DNA from 3 places in the Bradyrhizobium sp. LM2.9 genome. Region 3 is predicted to be linked to each of the others. Evidence: riboswitches for the same ligand, from Rfam matches in the RefSeq annotation. Region 3 holds a riboswitch; each other region holds the start of a gene.
The links. A riboswitch is a leader RNA that binds a small molecule or an ion and turns the genes downstream of it on or off. The one in region 3 is predicted to bind glycine.
Positions count from the first base shown of each region.

Region 1 (5,813 bases), on a different contig from region 3:
CCTCGGCAAGCAAGCGCGCATCGGCCTTGTAGGGCGCTTTGAGCTTATCGTGGTACACGATGGCTTGAATTCCGCCCACGATTGAATGAATCCACGCACGCTCTTAGATTGATCAATCGACTTTCGTGATCATAGCCGCCAGACACCAGCCAATGATTGGGCAGGACGTGACTAGCTGCTATCGGGAGGTTGTCGAATGACTGCAACACCGCGGTTGTGAAGCTTGGTTCAAAGTGGACGCCGCCGACACAGAGGACGGCACGCACAGGTTCATCCATCCGATCGGACGTATGCAGAAGAGCTCTCGCCAGCACTCGGGCGGCAAGGAGATTTGCCCAATCGTCTGGCGGGCTTCCGATCTCGATGTCCATTGCAGAAGGGCCTCAAGTCCGCGAGACAGGTCCCAGCATAACCGGCTTTGACGCCTGACCAGTGAGTCGCCTCTAAGTAGGTGCGAAAGTTATGAATATCAGAGGTTACGCGCTCGGCCTCAATGGCAAGAAGCAGCCCTCGAGTAATTCGGGGGTCAACTTTGCTGAAAGTCCCCGTAGCCAGGTCGCCAGTCGTTTGAACCGAGAAAATGGCGTTTGGCGCATTGGCACCCTCGTGCCAATTCACTATGCCGATGACATCGGCGTCACCGAACCGCTCATTGAAGAGTGGTGCGTAGCGGGCATAATCGTTACTTACGACCTCGTTAGTGCGTACGATCGAAACGATAGTGTCGCGCAGGCGCGGGACCTCGAGCACCGGATGTCCATCAATCCCGAGCCCCGTCGAAACAACGGTGGATCCGGTCATGATGGCGTTCAGAACGTGACCCGCCACCGGATCTTTTTCGCGGTCAACGCAAAAGATAAAGACGGCACGTCTCACTGCCTCCCTCCTTCAATTTCACTCGGGATTGAGAGCGTACGAGTCGGCCCCGAGCGCGGCTCCCGAGTTCCAAGAGCAGCGCACTGAAGAAAGTCGGGCGCCCGGCCTCAAGAGACCCACCAAGGCGTGCCTCAGCGCGCTTCAACACGGCGCCGGGCACAAGGTGACGTTCGTGGTCGGCCGAAGCCTTCGACGGAGCTGCGGTCGGAACCCGCGTCAGCCGGGAAGGACTGCACTTATCTGCCGAAGCGATGACAAGGGTCGAATTCATAGTGCGCTGATCGCAAATCAAATGCACCGCTGACCGGAAGCAGCATCATCGTCTCCATAGGGCCTAAGAACCACCCGTCGGACGGAGTGACCGGATCACGTTTGCAGACCTCGCAGCCAGGGCGACGAGTTCGGCATCAAGCTCGACGCTGACCAGTTGGCCGGGGATGGATCATCAGGGTGCGTGCCGGGAATCATCCAGACACATTTCGAGGAGCACTGATAGCGGTGTTCACGCATTCAGATGCGATGAGCAGCGCACAATCGGCCTTCAAGGTCATTTCGAACGCAAGACTGAGAGTCCTCAAATTGCGGACGGGCCCGGCGGCACTTCACTGCTGCTTTACCTGAATGCTGGCGTTCTGGCTGGGACCATCAACGCCGCGTGAGACCGGCGGGATAATCGTAAGCCCAGATACAGCGAATTCTTGACACCAAATTGCATGAGACGCGCGGCTTTGAGAGGCGCTACGTCATCGTCGCTGCCCGGACATTAGACCGGCTTTTGTGCTCTCGTCGTGCGTTTTTTTGGATGAGCTTGCAGCATTGCTGCGACTAGCGGGCTATTGTGCTGAAAAGCGGCGACATCCCGCGCGGCTACAATCGGCATCAGCGGCTTCATCCGGCTGATCTTAGTGGCGAAAGAGCGTTCTCCCAGCGACTCCGATGCGGTGTGATTGTCGCGTGGTTCGTGAGCTCTCTTGACGTGTAGGCCGCACGTCTGAAAGTGTCGTGACGCCTGACGATGGTGTGCGGGAGAGTGCGGTGGGCCGACAGGCCCATCGCCGCCGACGGAGCAACTCCCCAAGGAAACTCTCAGGCCCAGGACTGCACACCGAGGACGATCTGGAGAGAGGTGCCGGTTGGTACCCACCGAAGGGGACCGTTGTCTATCAGGATAGCGGAGAAAGCTTCAGGTGCACGGACAGATTTGGGGACGGAGTTGTGGCGGAAGCCGTTTCACCGTTCATTCATCCCTGTCTTGGAGCATACGATGAGCACGATCATCAGTATCGGATCTGGTGTCACCGAAGTTACAACTGCCTATGCCTTGGCCTGCCGCGGCTATTCGGTCACGATCTTTGATCGCCAACGTTATCCCGCAATGGACACTTCGTTTGCAAATGGCGGCCAATTGTCGGCAAGCAATGCCGAAGTCTGGAATAGTCTCGCAACGATCGTAAAAGGCGTGAAATGGATGCTGCGCAAGAACGCACCATTGCTGCTGAACCCCAAGCCCCAGTTTTCACAAGTATTCTTGGCTCGCCGAGTTCGTAGGTCAGATCCGTCACTACCGCCGCAATACGATCGAGACGACGAAGCTCGCGATCGCCGCGCGGCAATATTTGTTTGAGCTTGCCGACCGGGAGAGCATCGACTTCGACTTGGAGCGACGAGGAATATTGCACGTATATTCGAGTAAGGCAGATTTCGACGCGGCTTCTCGGGTAAATCAGTTGCTGCTGCAGGGCGGATTGGATCGCCGCCCCGTGACGCCTTCCGAAATGCTCGCCATAGAGCCAGCGCTCAGTACTACGGCGGTTTCTTTACCCCCTCTGATTCAACCGGCGACATTCACAAGTTCCACGCGTGGTCTCGCTGCGGCTTGCGAACGAAAGGGTGTGCGCTTTATCTTTGGTGCGGAGATCTGCGACATGCGAGCCGATCAAGACGGTGTGGTCGTACGCTGGCAACAAGGTCCTCTGAGGGAGGAACTTAAAGCTGAAAGGGCAGTGGTCTGCGCTGGGGTCGGCAGCCGCCGCATTGCTTCAATGCTGGGGGACAAGGTAAACATTTATCCCGTCAAGGGGTACTCCATCACGGTAGAGCTGCGGGACAAAACGAGCCAAAAGGCTGCGCCCCGTGTCAGCCTGCTCGACGAGGCCACCAAGATCGTGACCAGCCGGTTGGGAGAAGATCGCTTCCGCGTCGCAGGGACCGCCGAGTTCAATGGCGAGAACCGCGACATCCGCTGGGACCGCATCAAGCCTTTGGTACGCTGGGTAGAGCGAGCGCTCCCGAATGTGTCTACCGCACAAGTGGTGCCATGGGCGGGCCTGCGTTCTATGACACCTAGCATGATGCCGAGGGTCGGCCGAGGCAAACGGCCGAATATTTTCTACAACACCGGGCACGGTCATCTGGGCTGGACATTATCCGCTATCACAGCTGAGATGGTTGCCGACGTCATTGCGACAGACGACAGTAAAGCTCGGTCGAGCGTAACCGGTATGAGCTCCCACGTCTGCGGTGATCAGCGGGCGCGAGCGTAGCGGATCGGCATCCAGTATTGGCGCATGGCCTCGACGGCCGCTGGAAGATCGGCGTGGGCGTTGCGCAGAAAATCCCTGGTCTCGCGCCCGCTTCGTGCCGGTCCGAGCAACGGCCGGCCCTGATCGTCGCGACAGTGCAGCAGGATGGGCAGAAGCAGGCCATGATTGACGTTGCTGGCGTCCAGCAACGGCGCCCACGCCGACGGCCTGAGCCGCGTTGCGGCATAGAATCCCTGGCACCAGGGTCGCGGATCGACGTCGCCATTGGCTTTGCGCCGGTGCATCGGCTCGAACTGGCTAGGCGTGGTCGAAAGGATCTGGCTGATCTCGTTGTGGCGCAGCGCGACGGCGGAGATCGCTGCGAACTCCGGAGTGCCGCCGTGGTTGAAAGCATCGGCATCGATGGCGAGCAGCGGGCAGATCCAGTCGAGCGGGCTGATCGACACCGGTCCGGCCACGATCGCGGCGACGTAGCCATCGAGCATGGGGAGACTGGTGGCGGCAGGGTGCCGATCGACACGAACCTGGAGCCACCGCTCGAGCTCCGCAAGCGGCATCGCGGCTGCGGCCATCGACGACGATGCTGAATGGCGACGCGGGCTCATGCGGCGGCTTGTGCGATGCGCTCGCGGGCCGCCTTCCAGTTCCAGGCGAGCAGCTCGTGCAGCTGATGGCTCTTGGTTCGCCCAGACACGATGCGCTCCAGCACGTCGGACAAGTAGGCCTGCAGATCGAGCTCATGAAGCTTTGCTGTGTTCACGATCGACGACAGGATCGCCCAGCTCTCGGCGCCGCCTTCGCTGCCGCTGAACAATGAGTTGCGTCTTCCCATTGCAATCGGGCGCATGGAACGCTCGACCGTGTTGGGATCGACCTCGACGCGGCCGTCGCGAAGAAACAGCGTCAGTCCGTCCCAGTGATTGAGCGCGTAGTTGATGGCCTCGGCCAGCTTCGACTGGGAGAAGAGCTGGCCGACCGTTGCCGTCAGCCGCGCCTTGAGCGCCGCCATCAGTGGTGCGGTCCTGGTGCGGCGGGCGGCAAGCCGCTGCTCGGCACTGCTGCCGCGGATCTCGGCCTCGATGGCATAGACCGCCTGCAACCGTTCGATCACCTCGCGAGCGAATGGCGACTGGGTCGTCTTGTAGACCTCGACAAATTTGCGCCGGGCATGGGCGAGGCAGAAAGCGAGCTGGATCGCGCTGCCATGACCGCGGGCGAGCGCCTTGTAGGCGGCATAACCATCCACCTGGAGAATGCCGGAAAAGCCGGTCAATTGTCCGGCGATCTCCTCGGTGCCGCGGCCGCCGGCGAACACGTAGGCGACCGCCGGCGGCGCGGGGCCGCCCCACGGGCGGTCATCCATGGCATGCGCCCAGAACTGGCAGATGCGGGGGCGATGTTGTCCGGGATCGAGCACCGGCATCGGCGTCTCGTCGCAGAACACGCGCGGCGAGGCCTGGATCGTGCGCAGCTGGAGCTCATAGAGGCTCTTGAGCCACCAGGCCGCACGCTTCACCCAGCCGGCCAGCGTCGCGCGGTCGAGATGAAGGCCCTGACCGGCCAGAATCTGCACCTGCCGATACAGCGGCAGATACCAAGCAAACTTCGACACCACCACGTGGGTCACCAGCGCCGTTGAGGCCATGCCGCTCTCGATCAGTCGCGGCAGCACCTTCGCCTGCACCACGCCGTCGGTGCAGCCGCGGCAGGCGTATTTGGGACGGATCGTGCGCAGCACCCGCAGGATCGCCGGGATCACGTCCAGCACCTCGCTGACGTCCTCGCCGATCTTATGCAGGCGGCCGTCGCAACACGGGCACGCTGTCGCGTCCGGCTCCAGCACCTGCTCACAGCGTGGCAGGTGCTTGGGCAGCGCGCCGATGTTGCGGCGGGCCTTCTTGCGCGGCTTACCAGCCGGCTTGGTCGCAGCCGCATCGTCGTTGGCCGGCGCAGCTGGTGTGACCGCCGGTCTCCAGATCGTCCAGCTCGAGCGCGAGCTGCTCGTCCACGAGCACCGCAAGTCACTCCGAGCGCTTCCCGAAGATCATCTCCTTGAGCGCTGCATCGCCAACGTAGCTTCTCGTTCTCGGCGTCAAGCGCGAGCACCATCTCGGTCAGAGCTGCGGTGTCGGTCGGGAGAGCGTCGGGACGAATCGCCATGATCAAACGATACATCCGCACGCCACAGCCTCCAGCGAAATCCACACGCGTCATCCGACGAGCGCCGGCTGCTTCACAGGCTTCGGCGACACACGCGTCCACTCGAGCCCGTCGAGCAGTCGCGAGCTGCGTCGCACTCAGATGTATCACGCCGTCGCGGATCGGTGGCCAGGTGAAGCGCCCTTGGTGCAGCCACTTCGTCACCAGCACCATGCCGCTGCCGTCCCACGCCAG
Region 1 covers NZ_JBSRYJ010000002.1:7,280,999-7,286,811, reverse strand. Annotated here, with positions in the region: gene ACVWW3_RS37055 (hypothetical protein) at 1-79, opposite strand, end outside; gene ACVWW3_RS37050 (D-aminoacyl-tRNA deacylase) at 45-371, opposite strand; gene ACVWW3_RS37045 (hypothetical protein) at 271-876, opposite strand; glycine riboswitch at 1,890-1,987, shown strand; gene ACVWW3_RS37040 (FAD-dependent oxidoreductase) at 2,141-2,500, shown strand; gene ACVWW3_RS37035 (FAD-dependent oxidoreductase) at 2,493-3,419, shown strand; gene ACVWW3_RS37030 (UPF0149 family protein) at 3,401-4,024, opposite strand; partial or broken gene tnpC (IS66 family transposase) at 4,021-5,579, opposite strand; partial or broken gene tnpB (IS66 family insertion sequence element accessory protein TnpB) at 5,630-5,813, opposite strand, start outside.
Region 1: it holds a riboswitch for glycine, as region 3 does, so the genes downstream of both, ACVWW3_RS37040 (FAD-dependent oxidoreductase) here and ACVWW3_RS00155 (D-amino acid dehydrogenase) in region 3, are expected to answer to the same signal.

Region 2 (5,813 bases), on a different contig from region 3:
CCTTCACGCCGATCGGGCCCATGCCCGGGCCGCCGCCGCCATGCGGGATGCAGAAGGTCTTGTGCAGGTTGAGATGGCTGACATCGGCGCCGTAGTCGCCGGGCCGGGACAAGCCGACCTGCGCGTTGAGGTTGGCGCCGTCGAGATAGACCTGGCCGCCATGGCCATGCACGATGTCGCAAATCTCGCGAATGTGCTCCTCGAACACACCATGCGTCGAGGGATAGGTAATCATGACCGCAGCGAGGTCGTTGGAGTGCTTCTCCGCCTTCGCCCTGAGATCATTGACGTCGACGTCGCCATTCTTTTCGCAGGCGACCACCACCACGTCCATGCCGACCATCGCAGCGGAAGCCGGGTTGGTGCCGTGGGCGGAGGAGGGGATCAGGCAGATCTTGCGGTGCGTCTCGCCGCGCGCGGCGTGATAGCCGCGGATCGCGAGCAGCCCGGCATATTCTCCTTGCGCGCCCGAATTCGGCTGCAGCGAGATCGCGTCATAGCCGGTGATGTCGCACAGCCACTTCTCCAGGCGCGCGAACAGCGCGTGATAGCCGCGTGCCTGCTCGCGCGGGGCGAAGGGATGCAACGAGCCGAATTCCGGCCAGGTCAGCGGCATCATCTCGGTGGTCGCGTTCAGCTTCATGGTGCACGATCCCAGCGGAATCATCGCGCGGTCGAGCGCGAGGTCGCGGTCGCTGAGCTTGCGCATGTAGCGCAGCATCTCGGTCTCCGAGCGATGCGCGTGGAACACCGGATGGGTGAGGAAAGAGGTCGCGCGCTTGAGCGTCTCCGGCAGCGCCTCGCGCGTGGTGGCATCGATCTCGGCGTAAGCAAGCGTGCCGCCGAAGGCGCGCCAGACCGCTTCCACCGTCGCAGGCGTGGTGGTCTCGTCGAGCGCGATACGCAAAGCGCCATCACCGATGCCGAGATTGATCTTCTCGGCGACCGCGCGAGCGACGATCTCGGCACGCTTCGCACCCGCATCGACGCAGAGCGTGTCGAAGAAGTTTTCGCTACTCGGCGCAAAGCCGAGCTTGCGCAGGCCGGCGGCAAGCACCGCCGTGCGGCGGTGCACGTTACGGGCGATCTGCGTCAAGCCTTCGGGGCCGTGATAGACCGCGTACATTGAGGCGATCACGGCGAGCAGCACCTGCGCGGTGCAGATGTTGGAGGTCGCCTTCTCGCGGCGGATGTGCTGCTCGCGGGTCTGGAGCGCGAGGCGATAGGCGGGCGCGCCGCGGGAGTCGACGGAGAGGCCGACGATGCGGCCGGGCAGCGAGCGCTTCAGCGCATCGCGCACCGCCATATAGGCCGCGTGCGGCCCGCCATAACCCATCGGCACGCCAAAACGCTGCGCCGAGCCGATCGCGATGTCGGCGCCGAGTTCGCCCGGCGAGGCGAGCAGGGTCAATGCCAGCAGATCGGCAGCAACGATCGCGAGTGCGCCCTTCGCCTTCAGTGCTGCGATCGCGGGCCTGAGGTCGCGCACAGCGCCCGACGTTCCAGGATATTGCAGCAGCGCACCAAGCACGTCGGTCTTGTCGAGATCGGTGAAGGGATCGCCGACGACCAGGGTCCAGCCCAAGGGCTCTGCGCGGGTGCGCATCACCGCGAGCGTCTGCGGATGCACGTCCTTGTCGACGAAGAAGGCCTTTGCTTCGACCCGCGAGTGCCGCTCCGCGAGCGCCATCGCCTCGGCGGCAGCCGTCGCCTCGTCGAGCAGCGAGGCGTTGGCGACATCGAGCCCGGTGAGATCGCAGATCATGGTCTGGAAGTTGAGCAGCGCCTCAAGCCGGCCCTGGCTGATCTCCGGCTGATAGGGCGTGTAAGCCGTGTACCAGGCCGGGTTCTCCAGAATGTTGCGCTGGATCACCGCAGGCAGAATCGTGCCGGAATAGCCTTGGCCGATCAGCGAGGCGAAGACCTGGTTCTGGGCGGCGAGCTCGCCCATATGCGCGATCGCCTCGGTCTCGCTCAAGGGCTTGCCGAGATCGAGCGGGGCCGCCTGCCGGATCGAGGCCGGCAACGTCTCCGCCATCAGCGCATCGACGCTTTTCGCGCCGACGGCCTCGAGCATTGCAGTGACGTCGCGTGCCGAGGGGCCGATGTGGCGGCGAACGAAAGCGGCGGTATCGTCGTTGGATTTGCGGTGCGCGGTCATCGCTTGCTCCATCGTCTTTAAGCCGTGTGGGCCTTGTAGGCGGCGTCATCCATGAGGCCGCCTAGCTCGCTCTTGTCGGCAATCTTGATCTTGAAGAACCACGCCTTGCCTTGCGCATCCGAATTCACCAGCGCCGGCTCGGCGGCGAGGGCGTCGTTGATTTCGGTGACCTCGCCCGTAACAGGCGCGTAGATGTCCGAGGCGGCCTTCACGGATTCCACGACGGCTGCGGCTTCCGTCTTCTTCAGGGCGCGGCCGAGCTTGGGCAGTTCGACGAACACGACGTCGCCGAGCTGGGACTGCGCGTAGTCGGTGATGCCGACGGTGGCGACATCGCCGTCGATGGCGAGCCATTCGTGGTCGGAGGTGTACAGCGTCGTGGTCATTTTCTTGTCCTCAGCGTTTGTAGGTGTTTTTCACGAAGGGCATGGTGGCGATTTGCACGGCCAGGCGTTGGCCGCGCACCTCGGCGAAGAGTTTTGTGTCGATCGCGCTCGATGCGGTGGGCACATAGCCCATCGCGACCGGCGCATTCAGGCTCGGGCCGAAGCCGCCCGACGTAACCTTTCCGATCGGTTCGCTGGATGTCGTGTCCGCAAACAGCAGCGCGCCCTCGCGCACCGGCGCGCGGCCCTCGGTGCGCAGGCCGACACGTCGGCGGGATGCGCCGTGGTCGAAATGGGCCAGAATCTTCTCCGCGCCGGGAAAGCCGCCGGCGCGCGCGCCGCCGGTGCGGCGGCTCTTCTGCACCGACCATTCCAGTGCGGCCTCGACCGGCGTGGTCCCGGTATCGATATCGTGGCCGTAAAGACAAAGACCGCCCTCGAGCCTCAGGCTGTCGCGTGCGCCGAGCCCGATCGGCAGCACGTCGGGATTGTCCAGCAGTGTCTTGGCGAGGCGCTCGGCGTCGCCAGCAGGAACGGAAATCTCGAAACCGTCCTCGCCAGTGTAGCCGGAGCGCGAGACGAAGCAGTCGATGCCGGCGACCTTGCGCGGGCCGGAATCCATGAACTTCATGGACGGAGCCTCTGCACATAATTTCGCCAGCGCCGATTCCGCGTTCGGGCCCTGCAACGCGATCAGCGCGCGGTCGGCAAGCGAATCGATGATGCAGTCGTCCGACAGCTTCGCGCGCAGATGCGCCTCGTCCCCGGACTTGCAGGCGGCGTTGACGACCAGGAACAGATGGTCGCCGAAATTGGCGACCATCAGATCGTCCAGAATTCCACCCCTCGGCATTGGTGAACTGGGCGTAGCGCTGCCGCCCCGGCGCAATAGCCACGATGTCCTGCGGCACCAGCCGCTCCAGCGCGCGCGCGGCGTCCTCGACCTTGCCCGACTTCGGCCGGAGCGCGATCTGGCCCATGTGGGAGACGTCGAACAGGCCGGCGGACGAGCGGGTATGGAGGTGTTCCTTCAGCACGCCCGCGGGATATTGCACCGGCATGTCATAGCCCGCGAACGGCACCATCTTGCCGCCGAGGGAGACATGAAGCCCGTGAAGGGGCGTATGTCTGAGGGAGTCTTGGTCGTCGCGCGCAAGCATCACAGGGGCCCTCGGCGGTTCCCCGGGGATGATTCCCCGGAAGCAACCAGTCGAAGCCCCATCTGTCGCTGTGCCTGAGAGTATTATCCCGTCGGCGGACGCTGTCCGGACCAACCCTTTCTTTTAAAAGGTCTAGGTCCGTCGGCGCCTCTTTCCAGATGCTGTCAAAGCCACGCGGTCCTTTTTGCCTGAGAGTTTCCGGGGCGGTTGCTCCTTCGGCGCCGGCTACCCAAAGCCGGTCTCTCCCGACGTGGCCGTACGATACAGATGGGTAGAGACCACAAGCTGGCCAAGCCTGTCAACGCGGCATCAGCGGCTTTCCAACGGGATTGCGCGCCTGCGGCAACCCACTGATCCGGTTGCACAGTTTCTGGACAGCGAAGCTGGCCTTGTCTAAAAGCGCTTTGGCCCGCAGATATCAGCCCAAACTCGCGGTTTGGATGGCGTATGGCGGGTCCAAGCACACCCGATTGGATGAACATGAGCGGCGTCAACGAGATCAGGTCGACCTTTCTGAACTTCTTTGCCGAGAACGGCCACGAGATCGTGTCGTCCTCGCCGTTGGTGCCGCGCAACGACCCGACGTTGATGTTCACCAATGCCGGCATGGTGCAGTTCAAGAACGTCTTCACCGGCGTCGAGAAGCGGCCCTATCAGCGCGCCACCACCTCGCAGAAATGCGTGCGCGCCGGCGGCAAGCACAACGACCTCGACAATGTCGGCTACACCGCGCGCCATCTCACCTTCTTCGAGATGCTCGGCAATTTCTCGTTCGGCGACTATTTCAAGGAGCGCGCGATCGAGCTTGCCTGGACGCTGATCACGAAGGAATTCGGGCTGAAGAAGGACAAGCTGCTCGTCACGGTCTACCACACCGACGACGAGGCGGCGGGCCTCTGGAAGAAGATTGCGGGCTTCTCGGATGACCGCATCATTCGCATCCCGACCTCGGACAATTTCTGGGCGATGGGCGACACCGGCCCGTGCGGTCCGTGCTCGGAGATCTTCATCGATCGCGGCGAGCACATCTGGGGCGGCCCTCCGGGCTCACCGGAAGAGGACGGCGACCGCTTCCTCGAGTTCTGGAACCTGGTGTTCATGCAGTACGAGCAGGTGACGAAGGAGGAGCGCGTGGCGCTGCCGCGTCCCTCGATCGACACCGGCATGGGCCTGGAGCGCATGGCCAGCATCATGCAGGGCGTCGACAGCATCTTCGAGACCGATCTGTTCCGTCATCTGATCGACGCGACCGCGTCCGCTCTTGGAAGCGGACCGGACGAGAAGACCGTCGCCTCGTTCCGCGTCATCGCCGACCATCTGCGTTCGTCGGCCTTCCTCGTCGCCGATGGCGTGCTGCCCTCGAACGAGGGCCGCGGCTATGTGCTGCGCCGGATCATGCGCCGCGCGATGCGCCATGCGCAACTGCTCGGCGCGAAAGATCCGCTGATGCATCGCCTGGTCTGGGCGCTGGTGCGCGAGATGGGCCAGGCCTATCCCGATTTGATGCGCGCGGAAAACCTGATCGAGGAAACGCTGCGGTTGGAAGAGACCCGTTTCCGCAAGACGCTGACGCGCGGCCTCGCCATCCTCGACGAGAAGAGTGCGTCCTTGAAGAAGGGCGACATGTTCGACGGCGACGTCGCCTTCACGTTGTACGACACCTACGGTTTTCCGCTCGATCTGACGCAGGACGCGCTGAAGTCGCGCGGCATCAGCGTCGACCAGGCTTCCTTCGCCGATGCGATGGAACGTCAGCGCGTGAAGGCGCGCGCGTCCTGGTCGGGTTCGGGTGAGGCGGCCTCAGAGGCGATCTGGTTCCCGCTGCGCGAGAAGCTCGGCGCGACTGAATTTTTGGGCTACGAGACCGAGATCGCTGAGGGCGTCATCTCGGCTCTGATCAAGGATGGCAAGGAAACCGACAGCCTCAAGGCCGGCGACAGCGGTGCGCTGCTGCTGAACCAGACGCCGTTCTATGCGGAGTCCGGCGGCCAGGTCGGCGACACCGGCGTGCTGGTCGGCGAGGGCGGCATCAAATTCCGCGTCACCGAGACGCAGAAGAAGCTCGGCGATCTCTTCGTTCATGTCGGCACCTTGGAGAGCGGCGAG
Region 2 covers NZ_JBSRYJ010000002.1:3,075,177-3,080,989, reverse strand. Annotated here, with positions in the region: gene gcvP (aminomethyl-transferring glycine dehydrogenase) at 1-2,161, opposite strand, end outside; gene gcvH (glycine cleavage system protein GcvH) at 2,179-2,547, opposite strand; partial or broken gene gcvT (glycine cleavage system aminomethyltransferase GcvT) at 2,558-3,707, opposite strand; glycine riboswitch at 3,874-3,965, opposite strand; partial or broken gene alaS (alanine--tRNA ligase) at 4,188-5,813, shown strand, end outside.
Region 2: it holds a riboswitch for glycine, as region 3 does, so the genes downstream of both, gcvT (glycine cleavage system aminomethyltransferase GcvT) here and ACVWW3_RS00155 (D-amino acid dehydrogenase) in region 3, are expected to answer to the same signal.

Region 3 (5,813 bases):
TGGGCAGGACGTGACTAGCTGCTATCGGGAAGTTGTCGAATGACTGCAACACCGCGGTTGTGAAGCTTGGTTCAAAGTGGACGCCGCCGACACAGAGGACGGAACGCACAGGTTCATCCATCCGATCGAACGTATGCAGAAGAGCTCTCGCCAGCACTCGGGCGGCAAGGGGATTTGCCCAATCGTCTGGCGAGCTTCCGATCTCGATGTCGATTGCAGAAGGCCTCAAGTCCGCGAGACAGGTCCCAGCATAGCCGGCTTTGACGCCTGACCAGTGGGTCGCCTCTAAGTAAGTGCGAAAGTTAAGAAGATCAGAGGTTACGCGCTCGGCCTCAATGGCAAGAAGAAGCCCCCGAGTAATTCGGGGGTCAACTTTGCTGAAAGTCCCCGTAGCCAGGTCGCCAGTCGTTTGAACCGAGAAAATGGCGTTTGGCGCATTGGCACCCTCGTGCCAATTCACTATGCCGATGACCTCGGCGTCACCGAACCGCTCATTGAAGAGGGGTGCGTAGCGCGCATAGTCGTTACTTACGACCTCGTTAGTGCGTACGATCGAAACGATAGTGTCGCGCAGGCCCGGGACCTCGAGCACCGGATGTCCATCAATCTCGAGCCCCGTCGAAACAAGGGTGCATCCGGTCATGATGGCGTTCAGAACGTGACCCGCCACCGGATCTTTTTCGCGGTCAACGCAAAAGATGAAGACGGCACGTCTCACTGCCTGCCTCCTTGAATTTCACTCGGGATTGAGAGCGCAGGAGTCGCCCCCGAGCGCGGCTCCCGACTTCCAAGAGCAGCGCACTCCTGAAAGTCGGGCGTATGTAACAAAGCAGCAGCCTCGAGAGACCCACCTAGGCATGCCTGAGCGCGCTTCAACACGGCGCCGGGCACAAGGTGACGTTCGTGGTCGGCCGAAGCCTTCGACGGAGCTGCGGTCGGAACCCGCGTCAGTCGGGAAGGACTGCACTTATCTGCCGAATTGATAACGCGGTCGAATTCATAGTGCGTTGATCGCAAATTAAATGCACCACTGACCGGAAGCAGCATCGTCGTCTCCATAGGGCCTAAGAACCACCCGTCGGACGGAGTGACCGGATCACGTTTGCAGATCTCGCAGGCAGGACGACGAGTTCGGGATCAAGCTCGACGAGAGTTCTGAACACTTGGCCGGGGACGGATCATCAGGGTGCGTGCCGGGAATCATCCAGACACATTTGGAGGAGCACTCGATAGCGGTGTTCACGCATTCAGATGCGATGAGCAGCGCAAACTCGGCGTTCAAGGTCATTTCGAATCGCAAGACTGAGAGTCCTCAAATTGCGGACGGGCCCGGCGGCACTTCACTGCTGCTTTACCTGAACGCTGGCGTTCTGGCTGGGACCATCAACGCCGCGTGAGACCGGCGGGATAATCGTAAGCCCAGATACAGCGAATTCTTGACACCAAATTGCATGAGACGCGCGGCTTTGAGAGGCGCTACGTCATCGTCGCTGCCCGGACATTAGACCGGCTTTTGTGCTCTCGTCGTGCGTTTTTTTGGATGAGCTTGCAGCATTGCTGCGACCAGCGGGCTATTGTGCCGAAAAGCGGCGACATCCCGCGCGGCTACAATCGGCATCAGCGGCTTCATCCGGCTGATCTTAGTGGCGAAAGAGCGTTCTCCCAGCGACTCCGATGCGGTGTGATTGTCGCGTGGTTCGTGAGCTCTCTTGACATGTAGGCCGCACGTCTGAAAGTGTGGTGACGTCTGACGATGGTGTGCGGGAGAGTGCGGTGGGCCGACAGGCCCATCGCCGCCGACGGAGCAACTCCCCAAGGAAACTCTCAGGCCCAGGACTGCACACCGAGGACGATCTGGAGAGAGGTGCCGGTTGGTACCCACCGAAGGGGACCGTTATCTATCAAGGATAGCGGAGAAAGCTCTCAGGTGCACGGACAGATTTGGGGACGGAGTTGTGGCGGAAGCCATTTCACCGTTCATTCATCCCTGTCTTGGAGCATACGATGAGCACGATCATCATTATCGGATCCGGTGTCACCGGAGTTACAACTGCCTATGCCTTGGCCTGCCGCGGCTATTCGGTCACGGTCTTTGATCGCCAACGTTACCCCGCAATGGACACTTCGTTTGCCAATGGCGGCCAATTGTCGGCGAGCAATGCCGAAGTCTGGAATTGTCTCGCAACGATCGTAAAAGGCGTGAAATGGATGCTGCGCAAGGATGCACCATTGCTGCTGAACCCCAGCCCCAGTTTTCACAAGTATTCTTGGCTCGCCGAGTTCGTAGGTCAGATCCGTCACTACCGCCGCAATACGATCGAGACGACGAAGCTCGCGATAGCCGCGCGGCAACATTTGTTTGAGCTTGCCGACCGGGAGAGCATCGACTTCGACTTGGAGCGACGAGGAATATTGCACGTTTATTCGAGTAAGGCAGATTTCGACGCGGCTTCTCGGGTAAATCAGTTGCTGCTGCAGGGCGGATTGGATCGCCGCTCCGTGACGCCTTCCGAAATGCTCGCCATAGAGCCAGCGCTGAGCGACCAGTACTACGGCGGCTTCTTTACCCCCTCTGATTCAACCGGCGACATTCACAAGTTCACGCGTGGTCTCGCTGCGGCTTGCGAACGAAAGGGTGTGCGCTTTGTCTTTGGTGCGGAGATCTGCGATATGCGAGCCGATCAAGACGGTGTGGTCGTACGCTGGCAACAAGGTCCTCTGAGCGAGGAACTTAAAGCTGAAAGGGCAGTAGTCTGCGCTGGGGTCGGCAGCCGCCGCATTGCTTCAATGCTGGGGGACAAGATAAACATTTATCCCGTCAAGGGGTACTCCATCACCGTAGAGCTGCGGGACAAACCGAGCCAAAAGGCTGCGCCCCGTGTCAGCCTGCTCGACGAGGCCACCAAGATCGTGACCAGTCGGTTGGGAGAAGATCGCTTCCGCGTCGCAGGGACCGCCGAGTTCAATGGCGAGAACCGCGACATCCGCTGGGACCGCATCAAGCCTCTGGTGCGCTGGGTAGAGCGAGCGTTCCCGGATGTGTCTACCGCACAAGTGGTGCCATGGGCGGGCCTGCGTCCTATGACACCTAGCATGATGCCGAGGGTCGGCCGAGGCAAACGGCCGAATATTTTCTACAACACCGGGCATGGTCATCTGGGCTGGACATTATCCGCTATCACAGCTGAGATGGTTGCCGACGTCATTGCGACAGATGACAGTAAAGCTCGGCTGAGCCGATCCGTGGCCTGATACTCGGGGCTCTCCAGCTCTTCAAAACCATGCTCCCGGCACATTAAGGCCGGGAGCGCATTGTTTGACAGAGCGCCACAGCAGGATCTTGCGTACCCAGGGAAGAAGCGAGGCCTGGCCGGCGTACGAGTGGCTTGGACGCACGAAATCAATTTTTCAAGCGAATCCCCCGATGAGCCACTTGGCGCCGTCGCTTTCAGCAGCCTTAACGCAATCACCATCGGTTTAACCGAGGGTGTCTGCATGACCCTATGTTGTTTTCGCGAATGCGTGTCAATCGGCTTGCAACTTTGGCTCTGACGCAATTTTTGTGCAGTCGTGGTCATATCACGCCGATCAGGCGGGCCTGAAGCAAGTCGAGCTTGGCGCGTCCGTACATCTGACGCTTGACCAGCTTGAGCTTGGTGATCTGGCCCTCGGTCTGTCCGTTGGACCAAGACGTCGTGATCGCGGCGTTGACGGCAGCCTTGTCCTTGATGACACCGTTGGCAAAAGACGCGACGAGGCTTGCGCATGCTCGTTCCAGCCATGGGTCAAGATCTACGTGAGCCTTCTTGCGGATCATCGTATGGAAAGCGGTGATGACCTCTCGAGCTTCCACCAGGAGAGGAACGCCTTGTTCGATCGCCGCAATGGTCACCGTCTCTGACTTTGAGAGCGTATCGCGGCCGTTGGTCATCAGGCGGGCGATAGTTCTCGCGGACGGCACGCGCTGTAGGCTCCGAGCATCGGGCGTTTCGGCACGCCGACGGCGTGTCGCCCATTCGGTGACGACCCGCATCGAGCCCCTAAATCCCTGCGCCTTGAGGCAACGCCACAGGTTGGCGCCGTTACAATGACCAGCAGCCCACTGGGCGTCGAGCCATGGCAGGTGGTGCTCGAGCGAGCTCTCGCGCACCCTGAACACATCGGATCGCTGACCTCTCAGTACCCTGCGGACGAGACCCCGACTATGCCCAGTGAGCCGTACGATCTCCTTTATGGAGACGCCCGTCTCGGCCTGTTTGAGGATTGCCGCGTTGGTGTCCTCCCGCCGAAGATAGCCCTCATACTGGATGCGCTCGGCGGCGGTCAGCAAGTCGGGATTTATGGTGGCGGAGCCGACTGCGACGCGGACCTGGCGCATAGATTTGCGAACCGCATCGAGGAAGGCGTGGCTGGCGTTCTCCATGAGGTGCCAACGGTCGGCGACCTGGGTGGCCTGCGGGAGTGCCTTGGTCGCAGCAAGGGCGTAGCCGCCACCGCGGTCGCGCGCGACCACAGCGATCTGTGGTTGCCCCGCGAGCCAGGCTTGCGCAGTGGCCGGCTCTCTGTCGGGTAAGAGAGTGACTGGTCGTCGCCGCTCGAGGTCGCAGATGATTGTTCCGTACCGCTGATTGCGCCGCCAGGCCCAGTCGTCGATACCGATCACGCTCGGCGCAGCAAAAGGCGGACACCCGCGCCTTCGAACCACCCGAAGTAACGTATCGTTGCTCACGGGCAGCATAAGTCGGCGGGCAAAACTCGCCGCCGGGCGGCCACCCAAGGCAAGCCCAAGGTGATGGACGACCAGATCGAGCCGGGCCGTTCGCCGCGCCCACGGCGCCAGAGCGCCGTTATCGAAACGCTCGGTGAAAATACGTCGACCGCACATAACAGTAACGCAGCGGAAGCGGCGCGCCACGACGACCAGGCGAACCGACCGCCCCGCCAGCGGCAGATCGGTGAGGCGTCGCTGATATCGGCTATGGATCCGCCCAGAACTGGCTCCGCATCCAGGACAGAGACTCGTCCCGCTCGTGGGACGGACGGTGATCACGGTCGCGGCGCCGTCACAGACGGCGCTCTCCACGTCAAACCCGCGAGGGACCAGGGCCGACGGACGTAGGGCCCGCTGCATCATGTTGATTCCTTTGTGAAACCAACGCGAGCCGGCGCTTGAACTTCATCAAAAGTGAGTCAGAGCCCAACTTTGACCCCTCGTATTGCCGCATCTGCGAATGTTACCCTGACGGCGCCATTGCACTGGTCGATGCGACCTCGGCTGATCGGCCGCGCCAAGTGGCTTTTCCGGCTTGCTCGACGAGAGGGGCTGTGGGCGGGTCGGGCCCTACATAGCCCGAGCCGTCCACAGCCCCGGGCAATGGGGCAGCAGTGGTGGCCTCGCCGAGCGGCTCCTCCGCGACCAACTGCTCGGCCGTCTTCCGTCTAAGCGCCCTCAGCAGACGCTGCACGATCGAATGCTGTCTTGTCCCGAACTCCTCGGGGTGTTTTTCGCTGAGCCGGCCGACGATGGCGAGTGCAGTTAACTGCGGTTGCGTAGCGAGCCAGCCCTCGATCGCAGCAATATGCGGGTCGAGCTTGGACGGCATGCGAACCCTGGTTTTATACGGTCGACGGGTGCGCCGGTGCGTGGCACGCGGCTCGCCGGTCGTCGTCGTCTTGCCGAGCGTCTTCGCAAAAGAGGCTGCGGTCGCTGGCGCGGTGCTCGTGCTGGCGCGTTGCAGGCCGCGCGCCTGTCCGGCACGACGATCGACGCGATCGCCGAGTTCGTCCTGGGTCGCGCGAATCTCGGCCAACAG
Region 3 covers NZ_JBSRYJ010000001.1:30,671-36,483, reverse strand. Annotated here, with positions in the region: gene ACVWW3_RS00165 (D-aminoacyl-tRNA deacylase) at 1-718, opposite strand, end outside; gene ACVWW3_RS00160 (hypothetical protein) at 1,191-1,397, shown strand; glycine riboswitch at 1,752-1,849, shown strand; glycine riboswitch at 1,853-1,941, shown strand; gene ACVWW3_RS00155 (D-amino acid dehydrogenase) at 2,005-3,252, shown strand; gene ACVWW3_RS00150 (ISL3 family transposase) at 3,575-5,131, opposite strand; gene ACVWW3_RS00145 (transposase) at 5,235-5,813, opposite strand, start outside.